4 regions of the Sporosarcina sp. Y352 genome follow, and region 2 is predicted to be linked to each of the others. Evidence: riboswitches for the same ligand, from Rfam matches in the RefSeq annotation. Region 2 holds a riboswitch; each other region holds the start of a gene.
The links. Region 2 has a riboswitch for S-adenosylmethionine ahead of AC1TO6_RS14980 (MFS transporter). Riboswitches for the same ligand answer to the same signal wherever they lie in the genome.
Positions count from the first base shown of each region.

Region 1 (7,383 bases), on a different contig from region 2:
AAGTTAGCTGAGAAATTTGCTTTTTCCCTAAAAACCGGGCAAGTATAAGAAGGACTAGAAATGCAGACGTTGTCCTAATGATCATTTCCCAAAAATCCACTTCTAAAAATTTATCCAAAACCACACCTCCACTATAGAGGAAGTGTTCCATTATTACCTATCGCCTATACATGTAAGTATCTTGAAGTATAATTATTAAAAAGAGAGCACATCCAATAGCCATGTGAAATGACTGTTGGACTGCTCTCTCTGTATCAATTACCATGTTTGGATTCAAATCAAGTGAGCGTCACCTGTTCATTCAGTATTTTCCTCTTTTTCTTCCTGCTTGTGATTCAACATGAAACGTGTCGAATTTTGTTCCTGTCCGCTCAGTACTTTAGGAACGCGCGAAGTTGTCGTATTATAGCTGCCTTCTATTTTTCTTGTTAAAAAGGATGTTCGCTCGTAAAGGGCAGAGCGGAGATTATCCAGTTGTCTTACTACCTTCTCCAACAATCCCTCTTGGTTGTCCAACCTTATGATTACATCCTTTTGAACGTTCTTATGCTGCGAAAATTGGTCAGATAATTGCTGTTGCTGATTCATCTGCTCATTTATTTTAAAGAGTACTTCCTCGTTTGCAGATGTAATTATTTCAATGCGCTTTATAATTTCTTGATTTGATTGACTTATACCCTTTACTTGCAAATTATAATCCTGATTCAAATTTCTCAGGTTCCAAAACCTCTCAAGAAGCACTTGATTCTTATCTTCTAATTTCGAAAACGAATTTTGTGCTTCCTTCTCAAAACTTTCACGACGGATATCATTTTCTTTTAATCCCGATAGTTGTTCATGGATTGATATCATTCGATTTGATTGTGCTTTACTTTGTCGTTTCAGTAAGTTCTCCATCATATTAAACCGGCGGTTGGTTGTTTCGGTCGCTTCCTTCTGTTCTTTCATCCATTCCGCTAAAGGGTCTATTTTGAAGTGTTCTTGATTTTGATTTTTAATGTCCTCATTATTTTTAAAGACATTCGGATGCCCTTTTTCATTGATAAACAACCCCACACTTTTTCCCCCTTTGTCGTATTATCTTATGCACTATACGATAAAAAGGTCATTAAACAGTTATTCCCACACATAAGGCGTTTCTTGATAGACATAATAATTAAGCCAATTAGAGAAAAGCAAATGAGTATGTGAGCGCCATGTGTTCAAAGGTTCTTTAGTGGGATCATCATTCGGAAAATAGTTTTGTGGTATCTCAATGTCTACCCCTCTTTTAAGGTCACGTGCATATTCCTCCGCAAGTGTATCCGCGTCATATTCCAAATGACCTGTAACCATAATATGTTTGTTGTCTTTGGAAAGGACTATGAAAGCTCCTGCATCTTCAGACTTGGCGAGTAGAAGTAAACGAGGATCATTTTCAATTTCTTCTATTGAGACAGACGTATAACGTGAATGCGGCGCTCTGAATTCATCATTAAAGCCTCGTGAAAGATTGATGGTAGGATCGGATAAACGATGTGTAAAAACGCCTGAGCATTTTTTCGGCAATTCAAATTTTCCAATTCCATAATGATGATAAAGAGCTGCTTGAGCACCCCAACAAATATGTAAAACTGATGTTACATTTAATTTTGACCATTCCATAATTGCCGTTAATTCTTTCCAGTAGTTAACATCTTCAAATTCCAAATGCTCAATAGGTGCACCGGTAATGATCAAGCCATCGAAACGGCGATGTTTCACTTGTTCAAATGTCGCATAGTATGCATCTAGATGTGTTTTACTAACATTTTTCGAATCATGTGTTGCTGTATTCAAAAATGTAACATTTACTTGCAACGGTGTATTTCCCAGCAATCGTAGTAGCTGTAACTCAGTTCTTTCTTTCTCAGGCATTAAATTTAGAATTGCAATAGTCATAGGACGTATATCTTGAGATGTTGCACGATCTTCATCCATCACGAATATTTTTTCCTTCTTCAATAGTTCTACTGCCGGTAATTGTTTCGGTATATTGATTGGCATTTGTCGTATCCCCTTTTCGATTTTATATGTATGATTTTTTAAATAGCGGTAGGCTCCTGCAACTCGATGCAATTCATATTGAAAACCTTATAACTTCCTACCTTTTTAAAATATAAAAAACCCTTTTTTCTGTATGATAAGAAAAGAGGGTTCTTTTTAGGCTCTAAGCTCTTATCTCTCAAGAATTGATCTTGTTGGAGGTAGCACCTTCCTGACTAGGTCAGAGGTTGCTGAAGCTTCACAGGGCCAATTCCCTCTGCTTCTCTTGATAAGAATATTTAATTAACTTCCATTATACTACTTAACTTACTATTGTAAAAGGTCTTTTTCTATTGCAAAAATTTTCATCGGATAAATCCCTCTTATAAAGCCACCTTAACAAAGTACTTATTGAAATGAAAGGAGCTGTTACAATGGGGAGAGATGACAACAAAACTGGCGGGAACAATGCGCGTTCGTTACCGCAGACACCGAAAAACCAAAAAATAAAACCTGGTGACATGAGTGAAGAAATTGCTCGCGAGTTTGCTGAACTGAGTTCCCTGAAACCAAAGCGAGAACGTATGAATCCAAATGCAAGAAAAAGAAAATGAGTAAGTAAAACGATGAACCCTCGCGCCAGCGTCATGCTGACGCGGGAGTTTATTTATACTCAGTCTGCGTTCTGCGCTTGCTTTAAATCTTCCTTTATCCCCTATAATCGCTCGGGATGCTGCCTTCCTTTTCTACTTCCACATTCCATGCAACAATTGTTGTACTGTCTCGTACATTTTGTCTTTCAATTTCCGTTAACAACTGTGAAATACCTTCATCGAGTTTTTTTTCATTCAGCTCAGCAACAAGATTTGATGGATTCGAAAAAGGTTCACCTGGGCATTCCACCAAACCGTCAGTCGTCAAAAAAATAAGGTTGTTCCCTTTTCTCAATTCTCTTGTTCCTGAAGTGTAGCATGGTACTGCTTGCTCAAACGTATTCACCTGACCAATCCACTCGAAGAATTGCCTTTGGTTGAGTTGAAATTGGTTCAGCGCAATCAGATCCGGATGTAATACGTATACTAGGCAATCTCCAACGGAAAACCACCATACATAATTAGCTTTCCTCACTACGATAAGACAAGCCGTTTCTCCTGTGACACACCTGCATTTGTCCAAAAACTTCTTGGATTGAAAAATCTCAAGGAGCTTTACTTCCAAATATTTAAAATCAAGAAAACCCTTTATGTTTATATTCTCTACAAAATCACTTTTAAACTGTTCAAGTGTATCAATGACAAGTTTCGCACTTTCGGCACTTTTATGTGCATCCAAAATAGCCGCGAATTCCCAATCCTCATTTTGCCAAATAACAAAGCCATCCTCGTTCTTGGTTTGTCCCGCTGAAGAATTGCCTCCAAAACGACCAACTGCCATCCGATTAACCCACCGAACATCCCGTTCATCGATAAAGTCCTTTTCACTTCCAACCCAAGAGTGATTATTCATGAACGCTCGACCAATCGATATGGCCTCACTTCATAACCCTCATTGGCAATCGTCTCTTTATTCAAGGCATCCTTCACTCTAGAAACGAATTGCGGGCGTTTTATCCAGTCTTCTACTTGTTCTTTATCAAAGTCAACAAATTGTACGTCAATCGTTTCAGGAGGCTGTGCAGCCGGCACACCAGTAATGACTCTCCCACGGAAAACTATACAGATGATGCCCGCCGTGATATTTTGATAAACGCCGACCATGTCACCGATTTCAGCGTAGATGCCTGTTTCTTCTAGCACTTCCCGTTTAACCGCTTCTTTTAACGTTTCACCTGGCTCAACTCGTCCACCCGGCATTTCATATGTATCATTTCGGTGATTGTTCCGTACAAGCAATACCTGTCCTTCCTCATTTACAATGTAACCACTAACAGCAACAATCTGTTTAGATTGCCCATAATCCCCTGTCGAAGTGAAAAACTCTTCATTTGATGAGGTATATAACGAACCGAATGTTTTTCGATGTCTTTGCGCTTGTGTATGCATTTCAGAAGCTCGGATGGCGGCATCCACCGTTTCATAATGTGCTCTGCTATCGTATGACCATAATGCCATAATCTCCGTCAGTTCTTCATCAACCCACCGTCCAACCAGCTGCGCCCCATGCGTCAGCTGATTCGGAAGCAAATAGGTGTGGAAAAACTGTGTAAACGTTTCGTACATCGGCGGTTCTATCTTGTACGTTTTTCTGCGATACAGCATATAATGATTCTCCCTTAAACAAATACATATTTAACGAGCATTTTTCAATAACCGAATTAGACCCAATGTGAAAACAGAAAAGAGTATTAAAGTGAATTTAGGGTCAATGATAGGTCTAAACTTAACTTTTTCCGAATCTATTTCATAGACCCCTAGAGGTCGGATGGCAATACGCCCCCCACCTCCTTCTCCTTGGCCTACCGAAGAGTTTCCAGTTTCTTCTGAATAACCCCCTCCTCCGCCAACGATATAATTGATCTTTGCTACAGGAAGAACTTTTTTGTTTTTAAATTCAACCGGTTCACCGAAAACCAACGATACGTCCCGCTGCCGTCTAAATTTTTCAAATATCCTTCCAACTGGTGATTGGTATACAGCAGTTTTTTCAGCGTCCATTTCTCTCCTACTCTCTTAATTTTTCATCATTACTGGGATTCCGTTTTAATATTGAAATTCAACTCTTACAGTAGCGTTAATCGTGATTTGTCCTTGTTCAATCGGAGTTGCCACTGCCATTTCCTTCGCTGAAAAAGAACGATATAAGATGGGTTCTGCTTTTAATTCTTCTACAATTTTAATTGGCTGAGGGTCAAGTTGCAGCTGCATTGTCGCAGCAATGGTTTGCGCTTTAACGAGAGCATTTTTCAATGCTAGGCTCAATGCTTCTTGATAATGAAGTTGTTCATCTTCAACAGTGAACTGAATGTTTGAAACCCTGTTAGCCCCGTTTTGAACAGCCACGTCTATCACATTTCCAACTTGATCAATATCTGAAATTTTTACAGTGATTGCATTTGTCACTTCGTATCCTCTAAATATTTGTTCACCTTCAATATAGTCATATTCAGGAAGTATATTATACGAAACAGTTTGTATATTTTTCCTTGCAATTCCTAATTTCAGTAATGATTCAATGACTTGATTCATCAAATAAGCATTTTCTTGCTGTGCATGGCTAAGTTGTTTAGCTTCTGTAATTACTTCCAATTGAATTTGAGCTGTATCCGGGGCAACTGAAAGACTCCCAATCCCAGTAACAGTCATAACGCGATGTTGCCGTCGACTCATTTGTTGTGCATACGGATAATACATTTGCCTCCACCTTTCCTGAGCATCATTATGCTTCTTTAGATAGTATGCTAATTGCTTGGAAAAGATAATTGCAGTAGTACTAAACAGAGCACTCGAAACTAACTAATAACGGAGATACATTCACTTTTCAAGAACTTCAAAAACGTCTATATTGGATTTATCGCCAATTATTGTAATGTTTACAATCATCTTGATAACCTAAAAAATGGAAGTTTAAATTTATGACAGGTTCTTTACTTCTATTCCCGTATATACCTTATCTACACAAAATTTTTTAATTATTTCTTGGGCAATAATCTAGATAATCTTCTCAACTTCCTTATTTTCACATTTCACCCCATCCATATGCGACTTCACTCAAATTCTTACCAGCAATTTCGATATCTTCAATTTCAATTTTCTTACCACCTAACGCTTCATAGAATAGGCAAGCCGGGTTCTCTTCTATCGCCCATATGAGCATTGAGTTAAAATTATTATCTTTCAAATCTTCCACAACCGCCTGAAAAAGCAATCGCCCGATCCCTTGTCCTTGGTATTCTTTCAAGAGATAAATCGCATATAATTCCCCTGTATATGCTTCATATTTCCCGGTACGTTCTTTTCCACCTGTAGAAAATCCTAAGACTTGCCCATTTTCATCTTCTGCTATGTATACGTGATTCTCTGTTATCCCCTTTTTCCAAATCAGCTCACGCTTCTCGTAGGAAAGGCTTTCTAAAAAAGTGTCCGGTACAATGCCTTTGTATGTCGTTCTCCAACTATCTACATGTACTTTTGCAATTCCTTTTGCATCATCTACCTGTGCTATCCGAATTAATATCTCGCTCACTCCTTTCATCTTTGTAAGAAGACCTGGAAAACAGGTCGACCAACTATAAAAAGTTATTTTGGACGTGCCTCATAGGGATGGATTTGACCTATTATGCCTACCTTTTCATCTGTTTCAATTTGCTTAATCACTCCATTTGCAATCTCATTATGCATAAGCCAACGTGAACCGCTGTCTTCTAATACAAACCCCAAATAGATTTTCCGGTATTTGCACGAGCTAGGAATACGGATATGTTCATCTTCGAAATACCGCCGGCTTCCCTTTACATGAAATACACGAAACGGTGCTTCTCCAGGGTTCATTTCACAAATACGCTCAAGCACACTGTAATTTGGTGTCCAACTGATAATAAGATCAAACGGACCACGTTCTCTAAGCGCTATATTAATTTCGTCATATATATCATCTGTATCGTAATCAGTCATAAGGGGAAATATAGAATTTGGCGCACTTTCTTCTTGCAATCGTTTAAATTTCGACAATGTACGCCCAATGACAGAAACAGAATAATCTTCACCTGCAAGGTAAATACAAACTCCGGCAAGCATACCCGTACCGCCAATGATTAGAGCATGATTGTTCCTTTTCATCCATTTACCCTCTATTCTAAAAGTTGTTTGTGGGATTTACTAAATTAATACCCACCATGTAATAAGCACTAATTGAAGAAATCTTGAATACCAGTTGTCAACGAATGACCCTATAAAAGTTGTAGGATTAAATACTGTGTATAAAATAAGGCTGGGGTGAATTTCCAGTTTTATGTAAAGCACCTCCTAGCGCCGTAGCGAATTCAATATGATTCTCTATTTCAACATATTTGGTTAGTATTTTTAATCTGATATATCACTCCATCCATATGCAACTTCACTCAACTTCTTGCCCCCAATTTCAATTTCTCGTGTGTCAATTTCTTTTCCGCCTAATGCCTCATAAAATTGGCATGCTGGATTTTCTTTTATGACCCAAATGAGCATTGAATTCAAATTATTTCTCTTTAAATCATCTACTACCAATTTGACCAGTGATCGCCCAAGCCCTTTTCCTTGGTGCTCTTTCAAAATGAAAATCGTATATAATTCACCTAAATACGTTTTGTAGGTACCCGTACGTTCTTTTCCACCTGCAGAAAATCCAATCACATGTCCATTTTCATCCTCTGCTATGTATAAATTATTCTCGATAATCGCTCGC
Region 1 covers NZ_JBXCJE010000001.1:392,109-399,491, forward strand. Annotated here, with positions in the region: gene AC1TO6_RS02045 (YetF domain-containing protein) at 1-118, opposite strand, end outside; gene AC1TO6_RS02050 (hypothetical protein) at 298-1,056, opposite strand; gene metA (homoserine O-acetyltransferase MetA) at 1,117-2,025, opposite strand; SAM riboswitch class I at 2,194-2,300, opposite strand; gene AC1TO6_RS02060 (hypothetical protein) at 2,439-2,618, shown strand; gene AC1TO6_RS02065 (PP2C family serine/threonine-protein phosphatase) at 2,713-3,510, opposite strand; gene AC1TO6_RS02070 (NUDIX domain-containing protein) at 3,507-4,262, opposite strand; gene AC1TO6_RS02075 (spore germination protein GerW family protein) at 4,293-4,658, opposite strand; gene AC1TO6_RS02080 (SIMPL domain-containing protein) at 4,704-5,354, opposite strand; gene AC1TO6_RS02085 (N-acetyltransferase family protein) at 5,680-6,186, opposite strand; gene AC1TO6_RS02090 (Rossmann-fold NAD(P)-binding domain-containing protein) at 6,240-6,779, opposite strand; gene AC1TO6_RS02095 (N-acetyltransferase family protein) at 7,023-7,383, opposite strand, start outside.
Region 1: it holds a riboswitch for S-adenosylmethionine, as region 2 does, so the genes downstream of both, metA (homoserine O-acetyltransferase MetA) here and AC1TO6_RS14980 (MFS transporter) in region 2, are expected to answer to the same signal.

Region 2 (7,383 bases):
GCCATGCGTCCGGTCTGGTTTTTATGGACGTCAATGACGACGATTTTAGCACCGTTTTTTCTCGCTTTTTGTGCAATCATGATTTGGTGCATATTGGTACTGACGGCATTGATGCCCCAGAAAACAAATAATTTCGTTTCCGTCATCTCTTCCGGATCTGTTCCAAAACGCCCGCCCATCGTGTAATTGTAGCCGACCTCACCAGCGACTGAACAAATCGTCCGGTCCAGTTGACTCGAACCAAGGCGGTTGAAGAAACGGCGATCCATCCCTTTGGAACTGAGTTTCCCCATATTGGCATAGAAACTGTAAGGAAGGATCGATTCCGGACCTTCTTCCGAAATCAGTTTTTTCCATTGATCTGTGATGGTTGTAATGGCTTCTTGCCAACTGATTGGAACGAATTGTCCATCGCCTTTTTCCCCGACGCGTTTTAAAGGAGTAGTAATCCTTTTTGGGTCATAAAGGCGTTCAGTCATATGTCGAACTTTGTTGCAAATACTTCCTTTTGTGATGGGATGATCGGGATCGCCTTCAATTTTAACGATTTTCCCGTCTTCTTTATGAATAAGCAATCCACATTGGTCTGGGCAATCAAGCGCACAAACCGAGGGGACAACCCCATTTTCTATATCAATAAAAGATTTCATAGCAAAAATCCTTTCAAATGAATCAATTTTATAATTTCTTATTTTAGTTGAAAACTCTAACATTAACTAAAATAATCGAATCTTCGTTTGCATAGCTGAGTTCCGTTGATTGTAACGTAAGGCGGCGACTCCAGCGGGAATAGCGCGATCTGAAAGCCCCGCAGGAACGTAGTGACGAGGAGATTGAAGACGTGCCCGCGGAAAGCGTCCGCCTGGAGTGTAAATCAACCTTGTTCGGATTTTATTACTATATCCTCTATTATGAAATTGACTAAAACAAACGATTCATGGTAGAAAGTATACCATATACCAAACTATTTTTTTAGAAAGTTTGAATAAGTGGTTGACTTAAGATTAATTGTTCTATACAGTTAACTCATTAGTTTAACTTCCGACACTGTTCGACCAATTTCATAGTTTTTTTCTATCGAGAGAAGTTGAGGGACTGGCCCTATGAAACTTCGGCAACATAATTGTGCCAAATCCAGCAAGCGTAGCTTGAGAGATAGAAAGGGTAAAGCATATTTACATTGCACTAGCGATGTATGCCACCAACTCTTTCTGTCTTTACAGGAAGGGTTTTTTTATTTTTCAGTCAATTTGTCCCGCATTTATAAATAGAAATGGAGAGAACAGTATGTTAGAAAGAATTGGAATTACGAAAAATTTAGGATGGGGTTTTTTCGGAGTCATGCTGTTCATGATGGGAGACGGAATTGAAGCTGGTTGGCTAAGTCCGTTTCTAATTGAAAGCGGGTTAACCATTCAACAGTCAGCTGCTATTTTCACGGTCTACGGAATCTCGATCGCGCTGTCTTCTTGGTTTTCAGGCGTCTGTGTAGAGGTATTTGGTCCAAAACGTACAATGGCAATCGGCTTAGCTGTTTATATTGTCGGTACCGCAGGGTTTATCACATTCGGTTTTTCAACGATGAATTATCCGATTATGCTACTCACTTATTTCATTAAAGGTTTCGGTTATCCATTGTTTGCCTATTCCTTCTTGACATGGGTCATTTATAAAACTCCACAAAACAAATTGAGTTCTGCCGTTGGTTGGTTCTGGTTTGCGTTTTGTGCGGGAATGATGGTGCTGGGCGCATACTATTCAAGTTACGCAATCCAGTATCTCGGTTACATCAATACAATGTGGTCATCTATTTTCTGGGTATGTCTCGGTGCATTCTTTGCTTTAGTACTCAATAAAGACAAGTTCCAAAAGAAAAAACTCGCGAATAAAAAAGAAGCGGTCACGGAATTATTGAAGGGTATCACCATTTTGAAAACAAACAAACGGGTTGCTGCAGGTGGGGTTGTCCGTGTTATCAATAGTTTAAGTGTCTATGGATTCCCAGTATTCTTACCGATGCATATGGCGCAACATGGCATTGAAACAAGTGCTTGGCTGCAATTATGGGGAACGTTTTTCTTAGGAAACATCATTTTCAATTTAGTGTTCGGGTTCATTGGGGATAAATTCGGTTGGAAAAACACAATCATTTGGTTTGGTGGAATCGGTTGCGCGATATTCACGCCACTTCTGTTCTATGTACCAGTGATTACAAATGGTAGTATTCTCATGACGAGTATTGTTGGATTCATCTGGGGTGGCTTGGTAGCGGGCTACGTTCCAATCGGTGCCCTGGTACCATCCGTTGCAGGTGAGGATAAAGGCGCGGCAATGTCCGTGTTGAACTTTGCCGCGGGTCTGTCTACATTCGTAGCACCAGCAATCGCTTTGGCGTTTATCGGGTTAGTTGGAGCGGAAGGGGTCGTGTGGATTTTCAGTGCCCTCTATGTAGTGAGTGCGATCATCGTGAAATTCATTCGTATACCGGAAGAGGAAGAGCGAAAGGCGCAGGAAAAAGCTTCGCTGGTTACCTCATAAAACCACTGTCGGGTAGGCATTGATTGACAAAGTTATGGGTAGATGAAATAATCACAATTAATTGAAAAAAATACGAGATTTCTTATCTAGGTAGAGGGACACTAGGCTATTTCTCGCTATGTGTTGTTGTAGATAAGAAGATGTATCAATAAAACCTCTTCTTATATAATAGAAGAGGTTTTATTGATAAAAGGCAAGGAGGACATATAGATGAGTGCAGAGTTCAATCCAGTAATTTTCTGTGATTTCGATGGTACCATTACGATGAAAGATAATATTATCAATATTATGGACAAGTTCGCTCCCGCTGGTTGGGAAGAGATCAAGGACGATATTATGGCGCAAAAGGTGTCCATTCAAAAAGGGGTCAAAGAGCTCTTTGCTCTATTGCCCACTTCCCAAAAAGAACAAATCGTGTCGTTCGTTTTGGAGGATGCGGAAATCAGGGAAGGTTTTGGTGAATTTGTTCAGTTTACCCGTGAAAAAAACATACCGCTCTATATCGTAAGTGGCGGCATCGACTTTTTTATCCATCCATTGCTTGAACCATTCGGTCCATTCGATCAAGTCTATTGCAACGAAAGCGATTTTACAGGGGAACACATCAACATCCTTTTCCCGCATGAATGTGATGCAAACTGTGTAAATCAAGGCTGCGGTTGCTGTAAGCCGACGATTATTCGCGAGAACACTGCCCAGCAGCAAACGAGCATTGTCATCGGCGACTCGATTACAGACCTAGAAGCGGCAAAGCTTGCCGATATCATCATTGCTAGGGATTTCTTAATTGAAAAATGCGAGGAATTGAACATTCCTTATTCCCCATTCACTAATTTCCATGACTGTATTCGGATCATTGAAGCCCGCTTAAATGTGCAAGTGTAAATAAAAACCAAAAATCGATTAGAGGAGAGATGAGTAAAATGGCGACAATTACAATTCAAGGAACAAACGAAGTTATTGAAACACACACAGAGGTTGCAGCATTTCTAGAGCAACAAGAAGTCGTTTATGAGCACTGGGATATCGCAAAGCTACCCGAAAACCTTCGTGAAAAATTCAATTTAACGGATGAAGAAAAAGCAGAGATTTTAAAGGCTTTTAAAACAGAAATCGACGACATTTCAGAACGCCGCGGTTATAAAACGGCAGACATTATCTCACTATCAGATGCGACACCTAATTTGGACGAGCTTCTGAAAAACTTCGAACAAGAACACCATCATACAGACGATGAAGTACGTTACATTGTCAGTGGACATGGCGTATTCATCATCCAAGGAAAAGACGACCGTTTCTTTGAAGTGCATCTTAACCCAGGCGATTTAATCTCCGTTCCGGAAAACATCCGCCACTACTTCACACTCGCTGCTGATCGCAAAGTAGTAGCTGCACGCATCTTCGTAACACAAGAAGGATGGGTACCGGTCTACTAAAAGAGGCGTTTTGTACACGCGCTATATAATGAAGGGAGATATTGACAATGACTGAAAAAAAGTTTGAAAAAGCTGCATTTGCAGGTGGATGCTTCTGGTGCATGGTGAAACCATTTAAAGAATGGCCAGGCGTCCAAGACATCGTATCAGGTTATATGGGCGGACATCTCGATAATCCAACGTATGAAGACGTGAAAAAAGGCGATTCCGGCCACATAGAAGTCGTTGAAATCACTTTTGATCCTGCCTTATTCTCATACGATAAGTTGCTCGAAGTATTCTGGCAACAAATCGATCCAACAGACGCAGAAGGTCAATTCCACGACCGCGGCTCATCTTACACAACTGCCATTTTCCATTACACAGAAGAACAACAGGAAATTGCTGAGAAATCAAAAGCCAACCTAGCGGCAAGCGGCATTTTCTCTAAACCCATCGTCACAGCAATCCGTCCCGCAGAAACCTTCTACCGGGCAGAAGAGTACCATCAAGATTATTACATAAAAGAAAAAGAACATTACACGGACAACCGTGCCCGTTCCGGCCGCACTGAATTCATCGCGGAGCACTGGGGAAAATAATAAGAAATAGGTAGAGGGTCGAGCGTTTGCTGGACGCTCTGCCTTTTTTTGTTGGGAAATAGGGGAGGGACCACCCACTCGACCGCCCGAATATCGTTTGTGACCGCTCAAACCCCGTGGCTGACCGCCCGTATAAAGAATGCAACCGCCCAAATCCCGCGTTCGACCGCCCGTATCCCGAATGCGACCGCTCAAACTCCGCGTCCGCCCGCCCATATAACGAATGCAACCGCTCAAACCCCGCGTCGGACCGCCTGTATACCGAATGCAACCGCTCAAACCCTGCGTCGGACCGCCCGTATAACTAATACCACCGCCCATACACCACACCAAATCAAGTAACCACTCCACTATTCAAAATAAATCCCCACCCAATTTCTATACCAATTAAATCCCTTCATTTCAAGCATCTTTATATCGAGATATATATTAAATATTCAAAAACTTAAAATGAATCCAAAGTAACGAGTCTAGAGTGGGTATATCGATATTTTATCAAAAAAGTACCAGTATACTAGATTTGAAACAACTTTTTATCACTTCGTAAAATAGAGACTACATGGTTAAGTAGGCTAAACTATCTAAGCCTAATTCGTGAAATATTGGCGTTCTTTGACAGTAGGTTAGCAGAGTGGTATTTATTATTAGAATGAAACTAGCTTATTAATAAAAGGGTGAGAGAAAATCACGCAATACTTAAATTTGTCGGCTAGTGATAATGACTTATTTAAATTTCCTAGATAATCTAAGCAGCGTACTCCGAAGTTGTTAGATTTATTTTGCGAAGCCGTATTCCATCAAGATTAAATGCCTACATGAAAAACACATACAAATAATTTACAAAAAAATACAAACTAACTTACATACGAGGGGTACAATTGGAAGGAGACATAGAAGTGCGATGGAAATCTACTTTGAAAATTCGAGGTGTATTTGTTGAATATTATTTATAAAAATATACTGGCACTAACATTGAGCTCATCATTACTAGTAGGAGGATGTACGGGTATGGACAATTTAACCAGTAAGGAAAAAGTTGAAGTTAAGGAACCGTCAACTGAAAATAAGAAAAATGCATACGAAACAGAGAACTTCGTACGTATACAAGACTACACTGGTGAAGGATATAAATTGCGCGACAGCCGACCAGAAACGGGGAAATTGGCTGAAGAACACCGTGGAGAAATTGAAGAAGCGGTCCAAGAGTTTTTCCTTAGCAACTATAAAACAGAAGTGATTGTTCATAACATCGTTGGGGCAGTCGATGGTGCAACCGTATTTGTGGAATCGGTAGGTGAACCCCATTTTTATACATATGCAATTATATCAATCGATGTGGATAGTGGAACCGTTGAAACTGATGAAGTCTGGTCCGAAGAAGGGCAAGTTGAAAATGCGATCCAAGGTGCACTATATGCAATGATTTATGAAGATGAATTTGCGACGCTAGATAACTACTTGGAAAGTATACTTCAAAATCATCCTGTTGTCGGAATGCCCGTAGAGGCAGTAGAAAAAGTCGGAGGGACTGGATTCTCAAGTTCAGTGTACAGAACAAGCAAGCTCGGTGACGCATTTCAAGGGATATATGATATGTATTTAGAAAACCCAGAAATTAGTAAAGAAGCATTACAAAAAAGTTTGAGTAAAGCTGATTTCAAGCCAAATCAAATGTTGATTCTCATAGAATTATATATGAAAGAATCTGACACTGAACCCGATCAGGCGGTCTTTGATAAAATCGTTTCAGATATTAATGAGATGGAAGGTATACCTAGAGGTGCATATACAATTATTTTGAATGATAACTTGATTGATAAAAGAAGAGGTATCGGAACAAAGGATAATTCGCTGGAAAGTATGAATCCAAATGAAATCATTAAAGAATAGTGAGGGAATCAGAGAGATGCCTAAATTCACTGATAGTTTGAATTCTACGGATAGCCCTTCCTTTATCGAAGATGTCATTAAACTCATCGATGTAGATGCAGTTAAACGCTTCAATCCGGAAAACGTAAATCATATATCGAAGGCTAATGACGAGGACTTAGTTGAAATGGCGGGATATCATGCTTATAAGCACCATAATAAAAATGATGTATTCACTTTAAATGGATCAGACTACAAAGTGATTGACACTAGATACGACACTGATTCAGGGCTTGACGCACTAACTGTCCAAAACTTCGACACGAACGAACTAACCATCGTCTTCGTAGGGAGCGAACAACTGAAAGAAGACTGGATCGGCACGAACTTAAAATTATTAAGCGATACAACACCTGTACAACTAAAAGATGCCCAAGACTATTTCAAAGACGTAAATGATGATTACGGAAAAGTCTCCTCCGTGACAGGAAATTCCCTTGCAGGTGCATTGACAAACGCAGTTGCAATTGAAAATCCGCGCGTCAAAGCTGTTACATTAAATCCGGCGATGCTACCTGAAGGCATGGTGGATCCAACAAAAAACTACTCCAACATAACGAACTACTATAGTAAATACGATTTTCTGACGAGTACACAAGGTACACTCAATTTGGAAGACCGCATCCCCGGCAAAAAATCTAACATCAACAACGGGCTACCGCTATTCTCCATGTTCACTTCCAATCATACAGGTTATGTGGAAGCAGACAAAAATGGTGATTATACAATTCAAATAGGACTTAAAGGGGAACCGGGATATGGCTTCATTCATATTGGTGCAGCCGACCATATAGTGACCAGCATCTGGACGGGGTCCCCTCTTCATGGAGGCAAAGCTGAAAAAATTGCTATCGACCATAAACATATGACCGCTCTCGCAAGCGGAATAAAAGATCATG
Region 2 covers NZ_JBXCJE010000009.1:72,146-79,528, forward strand. Annotated here, with positions in the region: gene AC1TO6_RS14975 (molybdopterin oxidoreductase family protein) at 1-650, opposite strand, end outside; SAM riboswitch class I at 1,072-1,162, shown strand; gene AC1TO6_RS14980 (MFS transporter) at 1,288-2,538, shown strand; gene AC1TO6_RS14985 (2-hydroxy-3-keto-5-methylthiopentenyl-1-phosphate phosphatase) at 2,749-3,423, shown strand; gene AC1TO6_RS14990 (1,2-dihydroxy-3-keto-5-methylthiopentene dioxygenase) at 3,462-3,974, shown strand; gene msrA (peptide-methionine (S)-S-oxide reductase MsrA) at 4,022-4,555, shown strand; gene AC1TO6_RS15000 (DUF1672 family protein) at 5,564-6,445, shown strand; gene AC1TO6_RS15005 (SA1320 family protein) at 6,426-7,383, shown strand, end outside.

Region 3 (7,383 bases), on a different contig from region 2:
ATCGCTTATTGTACATCGTTTCTATTTCATAACCTGGTTCGCGGTGATGCAATCTTGATCAAAGAAGCGTATGCAGCAGCAGAGGAAAAGGATGTTGAGCAACTTCTTTATTTGGAGCAATTATGCGGGGCCATGAAGCTTGCGAAGGAATCACGTGATGCGAGTATTAATCTTGGCAGACAGTTTATTAAAACGGTGGCTCCGCTCGGAACGGACAAGTTCCTGGCTGAATGGAAAGACCGCATTGATTCGAAAGAGATTAAAGGGCATTATTCCATTTTATATGGCATTTACAGTGCAACAACAGGCGTCAGTGCGCAACATGCCGTCATGACCTATTTATTCGCATCGCTTAACGGACTCGTCCAAAATGCAGTCCGTGCAGTACCATTCGGACAAACTGCCGGTGTCCAGACGACCTACGGGCTGATTGGTCCTGTGACGGAAGCGGCTGAATTGGTGTCGACACTGACGATTGATGATATAAGCAACAATGCGCTAGGCATCGAACTAGCTTCAATGAAGCATGAATATTTATTCTCGAGGATGTTTATTTCTTGATTTTTTTAGGAGGAGTTTTTTTTATGAAACCAGTACGTATAGGCATCGGTGGACCGGTTGGATCGGGCAAAACGTCGCTCGTTGACCAACTGACACGTGCAATGCATAACGATTATAATGTGGCTGTCATTACGAACGATATTTACACACGTGAAGATGCACAGTTTTTAATTAAAAGCGGAGTACTTGAAGAAGACCGTATTTTGGGCGTTGAAACAGGAGGTTGCCCGCATACGGCAATCCGTGAAGATGCTTCCATGAACTTTGCGGCAATCGATGAGCTGAAATCTCGTTTTGATGATCTTGATATTATATTTGTGGAAAGTGGCGGCGATAATCTATCTGCAACGTTTAGTCCGGAACTTGTCGACGGCTATATCTATGTAATTGACGTCGCAGAAGGCCAGGATATTCCGAGAAAAGGCGGACCTGCTTTAACGCGTTCTGATCTTTTGTTGATCAACAAAACGGATCTTGCTCCGTACGTCGGGGTCGATCTTGACCTGATGGATAGCGATACGAAAAAAATGCGCAACGGACGTCCGTACATTTTCACGGATGTGCGAACACAGAAAAATGTAGACAAGGTCGTTGCTTGGATTAAGCACAATATGCTGTTGGAAGGCGCGGAATCCGCTGGTTCAAATGCTTAATCCGACCCGCTCCATCCATCACGGAAAACTAGATGTAGAGTTCGAGTTTAGAAGGGGCTATACACGGATGCCTCATGTTTACCAGCAGCCTCCTTTGAAGGCAAGCCGCGAACTTTACGATGGGAAAGACCCGACAGCGACGGTTTACATAATGGAATCGTCTGGCGGGATGGTTGCAGGGGATCGAAATGACATTACGGTAAAAATTGCACCAGACAGCAGCGCGAGGCTGATTCAGCAGTCAGCTTTGAAAATCTATCCGTCCCATACAGGGGATACTTGTGTGTTGACAATCGATGTCCAGCTCGCCGAACGAGCGCGTCTGGAATGGATGCCTGAAGTCATTATTCCATTCGCTGATGCGAAGTTCCAAGTCGACACGACACTTAGGCTAGCCGCTGATTCAACGGTATTATGGGGAGAAATCCTCGCCCCGGGTCGCGAAAAGCGCGGTGAAATTTTTGACTATGAATCATTGAAATCAAACTTTAAGATTTTCGTTGAAGACGAACTGATCGCCTTTGATTCACTGCATTTTTCACCGAAAGAAGTTGACTTAACTGGTATTGGTGTACTGGGAGACGCAATGTATGTGGGTTCGATCTGGCTAGTAACTCCTAAAGCTAAGGACATAGATATCCGTTCATTACAGGAAACACTACGGGTGGAAGAAGGTTTGAAAGCCGGTATGACAAGGCTTGAAGGAAATGCAATCCATTGCAGATGGCTCGCGGTTGATCAGTGGATGATGCAAGAAGAGATGAAACGGGTTTATGCACTTTTGGCGTCAATGGTTTGAGGGGCCACTCCGGTTGGGGTGTCTTTTTTGTTTGCCTAACTTGTCAAAGAACAGACATAACTAAAATATTTTATATATTCTGTATTGACATTCTATTTGAAGTCGCGTATTGTACTGGTTAACAACTAAATACGTAACTTTCTTATCCAGAGAGGTGTAGGGACTGGCCCGATGATACCTCAGCAACAGACTTTTTAAGTACTGTGCTAATTCCAGAAGCGTAAGTGTAATGCTTACTGCTTGGAGATGAGAAGAGCAAATAGCGAATTCGCCAAAACCTCTTCTATAAATTTAGAAGGGGTTTTTTGTTCTTTCTGGAGACCAAAGTTACCTTCAAAAAATGAAGGGAGAATTATTATGTTTTTGAAAAATCCACCAATTAAATTGAGTTATCAACAAACTTAGATAAAGTGCCCTCAAAAGACTCAGTCGTTTTTAACATCGTTCCGAAGCCAGAAAAAGCATCCGGGTTTCCAGTCCGCTCATACGCGCGACTGCCGAAAGAGAAGGGAAATAACCCGCTCATACGCGGAACTGTCGTAAGAAAAGAAAAATAACCCGCTCATACGCGGTACTGCCGAAAGAAAAGAAAAATAACCCGCTCATACGCGATACTGCCGTAAGAAAAGAAAAAGAGTTCGCCCATTCGCGTCCTGTTCTAATAAAATCAAAATCCACTAAAAAACAGAAAGAGGGAATTTACTATGACAAATCAAGCGACAACACTAACGAAAGCACCATTCAGAGCGGACCATGTTGGAAGTTTACTACGACCGGATAACTTGCATAAAGCGCGCAAAGACTTTAAAGAAGGCACAATTACTGCACAACAATTACGAGAAGTAGAAACACAGGAAATTAAACGGGTGGTTGATAAGCAAATTGAAATTGGTTTGGAACTTGTAACAGATGGTGAATTTAGACGTACATGGTGGCATTTAGACTTCTTGGAGCATCTGAATGGAATTGAAGGATTTGTACCTGAGAAGGGTTACACATTTGACGGGGTTGAAACTGAAAAATACGACGTTCGCAACACAGGTAAGATTTCATTTAACCCCAATCATCCATTCATTCAAGACTTTGTTGAGCTTAATGAAATCGTTGGCGGCCGTGCCGTTGTGAAACAAACGATTCCGAGCCCAAATCAACTCTTTAATATTGGAATACGTAATAGTGACATTTACCCTGACGTTGAAGAATTTGCAAACGATGTTATTCAAGCATACAAAGATGCTTTGAAAGCATTTTACGAAGCGGGTGTACGCTACTTACAGTTGGATGATGTCTATATTGCCGGGCTATCTGCACCGGAAATCCCGTTCAATGACGGAACCTATTCAAGAGAACAATTAATCGACTTGGCACTGCGCGTCATTAACGGTGTGTTAGAAGACAAGCCGGAAGACTTAGTCGTAACAACACACTTATGCCGCGGAAACTACCAATCAACGTGGGCGTTTGAAGGAAGCTACGCACTGATTGCGCCAACACTCCTTGCAAAAGAAAAAGTAGATGGCTTCTTCTTGGAATATGATGATGAACGTTCAGGAGACTTTAAACCATTGGATCATGTTCCAAATGGTGGAGCAAAAGTCGTGCTTGGTGTTGTTACATCGAAAAATGGAGAAGTAGAAGACAAAGATGCGGTTATCGCGCGCATTCAAGAAGCGGCGCAATACGTGCCACTTGAACAGCTGTGCTTGAGCCCACAATGCGGATTTGCATCAACGCATCACGGAAACAAACTGACAGAAGAACAGCAATGGGAGAAATTGAAATTCATTGTAGACGTAGCGAAAGAAGTCTGGGGCTAAATAAAATAAACCTGAATAAAGCTCATTTGCTTTGTTCAGGTTTTTTTCATTCCACAGTAAATGGTACAGCGACAGATAACTCGTACAACGGCTCACCAAGCGATAAAAATGTTTTCACAAGACGGTATTCACCTGGGATCAGTGTCACACCGAGCGCGTCGACCGAAAAAGTCTGGCGTGCTTTGCTTCCGGATGACAATACATTTCCATAGTCTTTGAAGGACGGATTCTTTAAGAACACGGCATCTGAATACGTAATGACAAACCACTGGCCATCTTTATTTAATTCAATATGAAAAACTCACCCAATTGATAGTCGGATGAAGTGGCATTTTGTACGACTGTCTTGATAACAGATGGTGATCCCAGGAAAGCATCTTCTTCAAGCGTAAGTGATAACCCTTCTTCGGATGCATGCATCTCTTGGTCAGGAACTGGGTAAGACAATGTAGAAATGGTAGATTCATTTCCGCAGGCGGTGAGAAGAGATATAAGAATAAGTACAATTGTTAGTTGTTTTTTCATAAAAGGGTACACCTCCACTTCCATCATATCCCTTTGATTGTGGATAAACATTGATCAAAACCAAGTACTTGGTTGTGGATAAGTTGTAATAGTGAAAAAATATTAATTATGCACATGTGGACAGTTTATTGCGAGAGAATGAAACTTCCCCCTCAGATTTCCGTATAACAAAGAAAGGGGTGGTTTTGGTGAGAACAGATCTACGTGAACGGCAATTGGTGCTAGCAATGACACGGACGCAACGCAATCGGATCAAACGGCGGTTGGAAGGGACTGAGTCGCAACTATCAGAAGCAATTGGAATGCGTGATAAGTTTCGAGAACAGCTGACAAAAGAGCAGCGTGACGTCGTGAAACTTGGGAAGTTCTCTTTCATGAATAAAATTAGTGAGTGGACGGGCACATGGGATGAAAAAATGGAAAAGGAAATTTCAGAAGCTGCTGAGGCTGAATTGCAATACAATGAGGCTGAAAAAGTAGTGATAGATTTAGAGGCGGAAGCCAAACAACTGCGTGAAGAGATGAAAAATCCAACTTTCTCTTATATAGATGAAGACTGGGCAGATTTTATCAAGGAAAAGGAGACATGGATTCGGCACAATGATTCCGTTGCAAACAGTACACTGCAAAAAATTGCAGATGACCGGGTAAGGGTGCGTTCGCTGTGCCGCGAAATCGACGAAGCAAGCGACGCTGGTCAAAAAGCTAGCCTTGCACTTGATGCGGCGCTGGATGAGCTTGGATCGGCGGAAGGTATGTCGGTTTGGGACACGTTTCTTGGCGGCGGTTTGATTGTATCAGCGCTCAAGTATTCCGAAATTAACAGTTCCGACGACCTCGTCCACCGCGCGCAACGTGCACTTCGCCATTATGAAACAGAATTGATGGACGTTCAGAATGCTGCGACTGAATCATTCATAGTAAATAAAAAGGATATTTTCACATTTACCGATCTGTTTTTTGATAATATATTTTCAGACTGGATGGTTCATTCGCGCATTACAGATGCGAAAAGCAATTTAAATGCTGTGTTACAAGACGTTCGCAAAGTACAGGACAGACTTGCAAGAAAGCGGGATGAAATGATCCATGAGTTGGAACAATTGGATGTGCAGGAAAAGGCGATTATTGAAGCGTGACGGCTAGTCCGCGGGGGATTAGTAGCGTTCGGCAGCCTGTCATGGCAAGCAAAAAAATCTTTACTCTTAAAGCAGCGGGATGCAGGTAATGCATCCCGCCGTATAATGGAGCAGTTTTCGAACAACTGCTGCATGGTTCATGCGAAAGCCAAAAATTCAAGCCGATTGCCAAAAGGATCCTGTGTGAAAAAGCGAGAACGGCCTTCGATTGGGGGCTCTTCGCTAATGATGTAACTAGCTTCTTCCAATCGCGATTTTAACTGATCAAGTGCATTCACTGTAAAACCGGGGTGCGCTTTTTTGGCAGGGATGAAGTCCTGCTGAATGCCGATGTGCACTTCGTGTGAACCACACTGGAACCAGCAACCGCCGCGTGCCTTCAAGTTTTCCGGTTTTGGGATTTCCTGCATGCCAAGAAGGTCTCCATAAAACGTCCGAGCTGCATCCTCAGAACCGGGTGGCGCTGCAATTTGGATATGATCAATGCCTGTTAGAAACGAACTCATGATTCATCACTCCTTTGAACGTTGTACCTTCAGTATAGCCCTCATTTAACCGCGGCACCATTCCTCATTTTGGACTACCAAGCATAAGTAATTCCTATTGACTTTATTGAAACCATTCAATTTTTCTTATCATTATCAATTTCATAATTACTTATTTACATTAAACACCGGTGACTAGGGCTTGAAAATCGCCATTTTCTTTGGACTAATTTCGGCTTCCTGTTGTGATTATTAGCCTGTCGCATCCCTATTTATCAAGACATTTCGATAATGATATAGAAGTCGTTCAATTCAAAGCGATGCAATAGCATTTCTATAAATAGAGCCCAGTGTTTGTTCAAGTTATTTACTGGTTATTTTTATTTAATCAACAGACGTGATAAAATTTTTGATTATCAAATTATCTCATTAATCAAACGAATATCTTTACACCATATTGCATATAGTGTACTATGTAACTAATACACCGATACATTAAGGAGGAAAGCTTATGAAGCAGTGGAATGGGTTAGTGAAAAAAGAGTGGATAACGATGAAATGGGCGTTACTCGTTAGTGCATTGTTCGGAACCCTTGTCATGTCCTTTTTTCCGTTATTGATAACCAGATTTTTGGGATTAGAAGTACATATTTTTGAAGTTGCGCTTGTTATCTGTTTTCTATGGGCGATTGCAAGTGCATTAGCTCCCGTAACTGCATTGTTTACGATGCTGGAAAGGGACATGAAGCGTCCAGATGTATGGCTTCATTCGACAGCATCTATTTATAAACTGGTTGGAGCAAAAGCATTGTTGGCATCCTTTATTGGGGCAGTAGGACTGCTAATTCCTACAGTCGTTCTTGCTATACAATACGCATTATTCAAATCTGCAACAATTACATTCAACGATTTGTTTTTCTTCGGAAGTATTTTCATCGTACTGGTTTTTGTGGTTTCAATCATTTTCATGAGTGTCGGATTTTTCTTCTGGGTCATTGATCGTCTTATGAAACCCTTCTTAAAGGGATATTCAATAGTGGCTACTATCATTTTGTTCTTCGTTTCAACCCGAATCTATAGTCTAATCACTCTTTCGGAATTTTATCAGAAGCTGGTGTCGATTGGACCTATTGATGTCATGAAACTCAAAAATCCGTCACTTAATGTGGAGTTCATTTACATTGAGCATATGGAGACACTATTTTACTCAGGTGAAATTCTATTCAATGTTTTTTGTACAGTCGCTTTGTTCATCGTAGCAGCTGTTCTGTTTGAAAAGAAAGTGAGGTTGTAAAGCCTATGAAAAGATGGAGAGGGTTAGTGCTAAAAGAATGGGTACAGATGAGATGGAGACTTATTTTCTATATTTTTATCAATAGTCTAATCCTATTCTGGGGTGTGGAT
Region 3 covers NZ_JBXCJE010000011.1:99,166-106,548, forward strand. Annotated here, with positions in the region: gene AC1TO6_RS16385 (urease accessory protein UreF) at 1-561, shown strand, start outside; gene ureG (urease accessory protein UreG) at 585-1,214, shown strand; gene AC1TO6_RS16395 (urease accessory protein UreD) at 1,282-2,013, shown strand; SAM riboswitch class I at 2,153-2,266, shown strand; gene AC1TO6_RS16400 (5-methyltetrahydropteroyltriglutamate--homocysteine S-methyltransferase) at 2,718-3,830, shown strand; gene AC1TO6_RS16405 (hypothetical protein) at 3,877-4,071, opposite strand; gene AC1TO6_RS16410 (hypothetical protein) at 4,113-4,355, opposite strand; gene AC1TO6_RS16415 (hypothetical protein) at 4,544-5,494, shown strand; gene AC1TO6_RS16420 (VOC family protein) at 5,632-6,000, opposite strand; gene AC1TO6_RS16425 (hypothetical protein) at 6,491-7,273, shown strand; gene AC1TO6_RS16430 (hypothetical protein) at 7,279-7,383, shown strand, end outside.
Region 3: it holds a riboswitch for S-adenosylmethionine, as region 2 does, so the genes downstream of both, AC1TO6_RS16400 (5-methyltetrahydropteroyltriglutamate--homocysteine S-methyltransferase) here and AC1TO6_RS14980 (MFS transporter) in region 2, are expected to answer to the same signal.

Region 4 (7,383 bases), on a different contig from region 2:
CACGCCCGTGATCTGAAACTGAACTACTCATTAGAATTGTCGCACCGTCAGGAAGTTCATCGAGTGATTTATACTTTTTCGAATAGACACCAATTGGTTCAATATGGATGCCACCCGCATTTACAAAGTCGTATCCAGCATCTTTAATTTGCAATTCAAGATACGGAATATGCTGGAAGTAGTTTGCATCGATTTCGCCGGATTCAAGATCTTGGTTTGGTAACACATAGTCTTGATATGTTTCGATTTGAAGGTCGTAACCCTTTTCTTCCAATAACGGTTTTGCTTGTTCAAGAATGATCGAGTGCGGTGTATTGGAAGCACCGATAACAATCTTAGTTGTTTCTTTTTCGTCTGTGTTTTCACTTTTCCCGCTTGTATTATTGCTTTCATCGATGTTTTTTGTACCGCAAGCCGCAAGTACAAGAACGAGTGCTGCTAATAAAACTCCTGATAACAATTTCTTCATTTTATACTCTCCCTTTTCTCTATGCTGTTAATCTGAATGGTTGATATTGCCTATTTTTCACTTATTCAATCCACGCCTTGTCCACTTGCTTCAACAAATTACTTTACTGGGATGACGTCGCCGCCCCACTCTTCAAGAATGAAGTCTTGAATTCCTTTCGATTTCAACACTTCAACCAATGTCTTGATTGCTTCAGTATTTTCTTCGCCTTCTCTAACTGTGATGATGTTCGCATACGGCGACTCCGTCTCTTCAATCGCAATAGAATCTTCAACCGGATTCAAGCCTGCATCGATTGCATAGTTTGCATTGATGACTACCGCATCACCTTCATCATTGTTATAGAGTTGCGGTAAAAGTGAAGGCTCATAATTCGCATCAAACTGAAGGTTCTTAGGATTATCTACAATATCTTTCACTTCAGCCTTTACTTTATCTACTCCTTCAGCCAATTTAATTAGCCCAGCTGATTCCAGTAATGAAAGTACGCGGCCATGTTCAGCTACAGAGTTACTAAATATGATAACAGCACCGTCAGGAAGGTCCTCGATTGTTTTATGTTCCGTCGAGTAAACAGCCATCGGTTCGATATGGATAGCCCCTGCATTCGCAAATTTATAACCATGGTCGATTACTTGTTGATCCAAATAAGGTATGTGCTGGAAGAAGTTCGCATCCAATTCGCCAGATTCAAGATCTTTGTTCGGTAATACATAGTCTTGGTAAGTTTCTATAACAAGTTCAATACCTTTTTCTTTCAATATCGGCGCTGCCTCTTCCAAAATGATTGCGTGAGGTGTATTAGATGCACCAATTACGATTTCCGTTGCGTCAACTTTTTCATCGGTAGCATTATCCCCACTACTCGCATTGTTATCGCCGCTATCATCTTTCGCCCCACAAGCCGCTAATGCTAATAGAAGTACTGCTAATACGATTCCCCCAAAAAGCTTTTTCATAATCATTTCTCCCCTTTTTTCTATTCTTTTATAGTTTACAGGCAATGCCTGATGTTACTGTCATAGAATTATCTCTTGTCAAATTTCCTTACCGCGAAATCCCCGATGAATTGAATGATGAAAACGATAATTAAAATTAAGATTGTTGCAATTAGTATAACGTCCTCACGACTGCGCTGGAATCCATCCAAAAACGCGAGATTCCCAAGTCCACCTGCGCCGATGATCCCCGCCATAGCGGTGTACCCGACAAGTGCGATTGCTGTTACGGTGATACCGGAGACAAGTGCTGGCATCGATTCCGGTAAGAGAACTTTAAAAATAATCGTCCTCGTTTTCGCTCCCATTGACTTCGAAGCTTCAATTACACCTTTATCAATCTCCTGCAATGCAATCAACACCATTCTTGCATAGAATGGAGCCGCTCCAATAATAAGTGCCGGCAATGCTGCATCCGGTCCGCGAATTGTGCCAAGAAGAAATTTCGTAAACGGAATAAGCAATATGATTAATATGATAAACGGAATTGATCTAAAAATATTGACGAATGCCCCTGAAATAACATTGACCAACTTATTCGACCACAGTTGTCCGGGACTTGTTAGGAAGAGTATGATTCCGAGTCCGAGTCCAATAATCAATGTGAACAGTGTTGAAATTGCTGTCATATAGAGCGTTTCTGCTGTCGCTTCCCACATCTTAGTCCAATCAACATTCGGAAAAAGGTTTTCAATCATTACCGATCACCTCTGTCTGAACATCATTTTCATTGAGGTATTGAATTGCTTCCTCAATAATTGTTGAATCTCCAAGGAGCTGGAGGATAAGTGAGCCATATGCTCCACCATGTGTATGGGAAATGTTTCCTTGGACGATATTGACACCCACATCGTATTTCCGAATGAGACTTGCGAGCACAGGTTGTTCCGTCTGCTCACCAACGAACACAAGCTTGATAAGTGTACCTGTTGGAAATTCATCCTTAATATGCGCCATTGCCTGCTTCGCTTCCGCGGGCTCCGTCACTTGAGAAACAAATCGCTTCGTAATGGCCTCTTTTGGCGATTGGAACACATCGAGTACGTCCCCCATCTCGACAACTTTCCCAGCTTCCATGACTGCAACCCTATGGCAGATTTTCCGGATTACGTGCATTTCATGTGTGATGAGAACAATCGTCAGTCCAAGCCTTTCATTAATACCAGTCAGAAGATCCAGTATCGAATCCGTCGTTTCCGGATCAAGAGCAGAAGTCGCCTCGTCGCAAAGTAGGACTTCAGGGTCGTTTGCAAGTGCACGAGCTATCCCTACACGCTGTTTCTGACCGCCCGACAATTCTGATGGATATGCATTTTCTCGACCAGTCAAACCAACCAGTTCAATCAGTTCCGCCACTTTCTTTTCGCGCTCGGCTTTTCGCACACCCGCGATTTCAAGAGGGAATGCAATATTGTCTTTCACCGTCCGCGACCACAGCAAGTTGAAATGTTGAAAAATCATACTCACTTTCTGCCGCGCTTCCCTCAACGCTTTGCCTTTGATAGCCGACATTTCCAAACCGCCGATATTCACACTTCCTGAAGTAGGCATTTCTAGACCGTTCAACAGTCGAATCAAAGTACTTTTTCCAGCGCCACTATAACCGATCACACCGAAAATTTCACCATCAGCTATTTCGAGTGATACATTTTCAACCGCTGTAATACTGCCGGGTCCTTCACCGAACCGTTTATTAATATCCGTTAATTGAATCATTGATTTCACCTCTGAAATTTTGTCTATGTAAATTAAAATTAAGAATTCTTTCGTTGTCTTATGCCTGTCGGGGGCCGGCAGGATGCAGGTCATGCAACCGTTGCGACAGGACGTCGCGAACTTAGGTTGCGTTCCTTTAGCGGCGCCTTCTGCTTTTCTGGTGTCTAGCTACAGGCGCCAGCCCCTCGGGTCATAAGCCATACCGGCTGTGCGGCAAAGTGCGCCGCTTCGCCAGCATGTCTTATGCCTGTCGGGCCTAACCGGCGCCTTCCGCTTTTCATGTGTCTAGCTGCAGGCGCCTTCCGCTTTTCTGTACAAAAAAAACCTTCCTGCAGACGGGCAGAAAGGCTTTACGTTATCATAAAATAAACGTTTGTCCAATCTCTCATCTCTCAAAGTATGCTATGCACTTTGTGTGATTTGGCACCATTTCACTTTCGTGACGGTTGCCGGGCTTCGTAGGGCACTATCCCTCCACCTCTCTTAATAAGAGCGACTTATTCAATTGTTGGTTAAGTCGTATTATATCAAATTCCTGTCTTGATTGTCAATCAATCAATTCCAACAGATACGGGACTGACTGAAAAGCATAGACTTTATGTTGTAAAACGCCATCCTTCTGTATCAACAAGCAAGGAACGCTTTCAATTTCATAGTCAATTGCCATAGATTGCACATAGTTCAAATCCGCTTTCCCGATTGGCATTTCCGGTTTCATGACAGAAATGACGTTCATCATTTTAGAAGCGACTGCACATGTACCACACATCGGTGTATATAAATAAAACGCAGAATCGGGTGAGTCCTTCAAAGTTGCCTCCCACTGTTCGCGTGTCCAATTTTCCATTTATCTTACATCCTTTAAAGTAAAAATTCGGGTCGGATTTTGAATTCCGCATCTTGTAGTATTTCAGCTAACACTTTATACGGGGTCGTCTCCACTTCCCGGTACTCTTTTTCTGTATATAGATGGATTGCTGCTGGAAATTCTCTTTTAAATAATATACGCGTTTTTTCACCATCTTCATCAGCATCGACAAAAACATACAGGTCCTGTTCTTCATAGGGCGCAAGCAACTCTTCAAGCCGATATGGGCTTACTGTACCGTTCGTACAAATGATTTTGACTGACTCCGCAAGTATACGCGCTAATCTTTTTCTATCCGAACCGCCCTCTACTATGATGATTTTTTCATCCGACAAGAGAGTTCCTCCTTCGCAAATCGACAGTAAGATGCAAAAAACGCCGGAATTATTCCGGCGCTCAGTTAAATCAAATACGCCTCGGCGTATTTGCGCCCAGATTTTGAATTGAGCTTGCTCAATTCACTCCTTTCAAAATCTGTAGCATCCGCCGGAGGCTTGAAATTTATTCAGCAAGGTTTTGAACTACTGCTGAATAATTTTCAATTATTCTCCGATTGTCATTTTATCATACGCTTCTGCAGACATAAGTTCGTCCAACTCAGAAGTGTTAGAAGGTTCAACGACGACCATCCATGCATTTTCATACGGTGATTCATTGACGAATTCAGGGCTGTCTTCTAGTCCTTCGTTCACTTCAAGTACTTTACCGCTGATTGGAGCATATAATTCAGATACTGTTTTAACCGACTCAACGCTTCCGAAAGGCTCGTCCGCTTTGATTTCATCGCCAACAGATGGAAGTTCAACGAATACGATATCTCCAAGTTCAGATTGTGCAAAGTGTGTAATACCGATGCGGTAATTACCGTTTTCTTCCTTTACCCATTCGTGTTCTTCAGAATAACGCAGATCTTTTGGTGTGCTCATTTATACCCCTCCAAATAAATAGTTTCATTCTCTTCAATTCTGTCATATTTCTCTGATAAAGACAAGACTGTAACTTAATTGCCCCAGACTTTATTAAATTCTTCTTCCTTGAAACCGACAGTTACTTTTCCTTCTCCATAAACAATCGGTCTTTTGATGAGCATACCGTCTGATGATAGCAAACTAATTTTTTCTTCATCGGACATTGTAGGCAGTTTGTCTTTCAAATTAAGCTCTCTATATTTCATGCCGCTGACATTGAAAAACTTTTTCAATTCCAAATCAGAAGCTGCAATCATCTTTCCAAGTTCCTCTTCTGACGGAGGAGCTTCCGCAATGTTCACTTCTTGAAAGTCCAAGTTATTCGTTTCAAGCCACTTTTTCGCTTTTCTACACGTCCCGCATTTCGGGTAACCGTAGTAAATTAATCCCATACCGCAACGCCTCCATTTTTCACAGTATAACAGAAAAAACTACCTGGCATATATAGACAGCAGGATCTCAGTGTGAAATCTGCAATTTTACTTCATTAATATGTCACGTCTGTTGAATAACCATATACTTGCATAAAAAGCAGATGAGAAGGGCTGGAATACTGCCATTTTCACTGGATAATTTTCGGCCCGCTTTCGGCGAATTAATTACGACCCTTTTACCGAGGAATAGTTTTGGCTAGAAGTGACTCCGTCACTTCTAGCCACACCCTTTGGGGTAATATTCTTGTGATTAATTGCCTGTCGCGTTCCTACAAAATTCAAGTGAAAAAAGTGGTTGCTTTGGAAGAAAAGAATAGATGATCTTCTATAAGAGTGTAAGTGCCCGAAGATGCAATTTCGGTCACTCTAGCACCTTGTACATTGAATTCTTCACTAACTTTCAGCAAAGATTATGTGATGTTCTATTAGAAATTGACACTTCCTTTATATAGTAATAGGGATCCAATAGTAGAAGGTTTGAGCGGCCAAAATTGTATCTTTGGCCGCTTCTCTCCAAGTAAGAAGCGAGCTATTCTTTCGTCCCGAAACACTTCGGCACTTCTTGTATTTGTGTCTTTGGAGAGCGACGGATGAACAACCACCATAAGATTACCAAAATGATAAATAGGGATGCGACGAAGTCGCATCCCTATTTATTAAGACATCTCGGTAATGGTATAGAGGTCTTTCAATCCTAAGCGATTCAAAGACAACCATACTCGTAGTGCCCAGTGTGATTAAGTTATTTATCGGTTAATCGGTAGGAATGTTAAACGATAAACTTCTCTGCTTCGATTAGCTTAACTGAAGCTTCGCGTTTTTTAGCGATGATATTATAAGGATTTGAACGTGTTAATTTACGCAATGCAGAAATCATCATACGCTGGTTATCTCCGTCTACTGCTGCCAGAATCGTTTCTTTCGCATCTCGCTCGATGTCTTGAAAAGCTTCTTGACAGAAAATTTGTGTGTAAAGGATTTTTTGTTGAGACTTCTCTTCACCTACGCGTGCAATCGCTTTTTCCGATCGGAGAAGCGCGGATTCCATGGCAAAGATATTATTAGCGATGTCCGCAATGTTGACTAGCACCTCTTGCTCGGCTTCAAGCTTCGTGCCGAAACGCTGTGCAGCTAGACCTGCCGCAAGTAAACCAATCTTTTTAGCATTTTTAACGAGTACTTTCTCTTGTGCAAGTACTTCATCACCAATTTCCTCAGGCATCATCATAAGAAGTTCTTCTTGAAGCGCTTGTGCTTGTTGAAGCAATGGTAGTTCGCCTTTCATCGCTTTTTTCAGGAACGTCCCCGGAACAAGTAGACGGTTGATTTCATTAGTTCCTTCAAAAATACGGTTGATGCGTGAATCGCGGTAAATACGCTCTACTTCGTATTCTGCCATAAAGCCGTATCCACCGTGGAGTTGAACCGCTTCGTCGACAATGTAATCCAACACTTCGGACCCGACGACTTTGTTGATGGAACATTCGATTGCATATTCCGCAATTGCCGCTGCAATCGCTTTTCCATCTTTTTGCTCAGCAGGGCTCAACTGGCTTTGTCGCTCTTCAAAGTAGCCAACCGTACGGTAAATCAAACTTTCTGCTGCATATAGCCTGGATGCCATCGTCGCCAGTTTTTGTTTAGTCAAGTTGAATGAAGAAATTGGTGTTTTGAATTGCTGGCGCTGGTTCGTATAAGTAATTGCAAGTTCAAGCGCACGTTTAGATCCACCAATTGTGCCAACTCCCAATTTGTACCGTCCGATATTCAAGATATTGAACGCGATAATATGACCGCGACCGATTTCACCTAATAAGTTTTCTACAGGTACTTCAGCATCTTGTAAAATTAATGTACGTGTTGATGAAGATTTGATACCCATCTTTTTCTCTTCAGCTCCGACAGATACACCTGGGAATTCTTTTTCGAC
Region 4 covers NZ_JBXCJE010000008.1:55,775-63,157, forward strand. Annotated here, with positions in the region: gene AC1TO6_RS14110 (MetQ/NlpA family ABC transporter substrate-binding protein) at 1-469, opposite strand, end outside; gene AC1TO6_RS14115 (MetQ/NlpA family ABC transporter substrate-binding protein) at 568-1,428, opposite strand; gene AC1TO6_RS14120 (methionine ABC transporter permease) at 1,497-2,165, opposite strand; gene AC1TO6_RS14125 (methionine ABC transporter ATP-binding protein) at 2,158-3,183, opposite strand; SAM riboswitch class I at 3,566-3,676, opposite strand; gene AC1TO6_RS14130 (thioredoxin family protein) at 3,731-4,030, opposite strand; gene AC1TO6_RS14135 (toprim domain-containing protein) at 4,045-4,386, opposite strand; gene gcvH (glycine cleavage system protein GcvH) at 4,594-4,977, opposite strand; gene AC1TO6_RS14145 (arsenate reductase family protein) at 5,052-5,411, opposite strand; gene AC1TO6_RS14150 (acyl-CoA dehydrogenase family protein) at 6,223-7,383, opposite strand, start outside.
Region 4: it holds a riboswitch for S-adenosylmethionine, as region 2 does, so the genes downstream of both, AC1TO6_RS14125 (methionine ABC transporter ATP-binding protein) here and AC1TO6_RS14980 (MFS transporter) in region 2, are expected to answer to the same signal.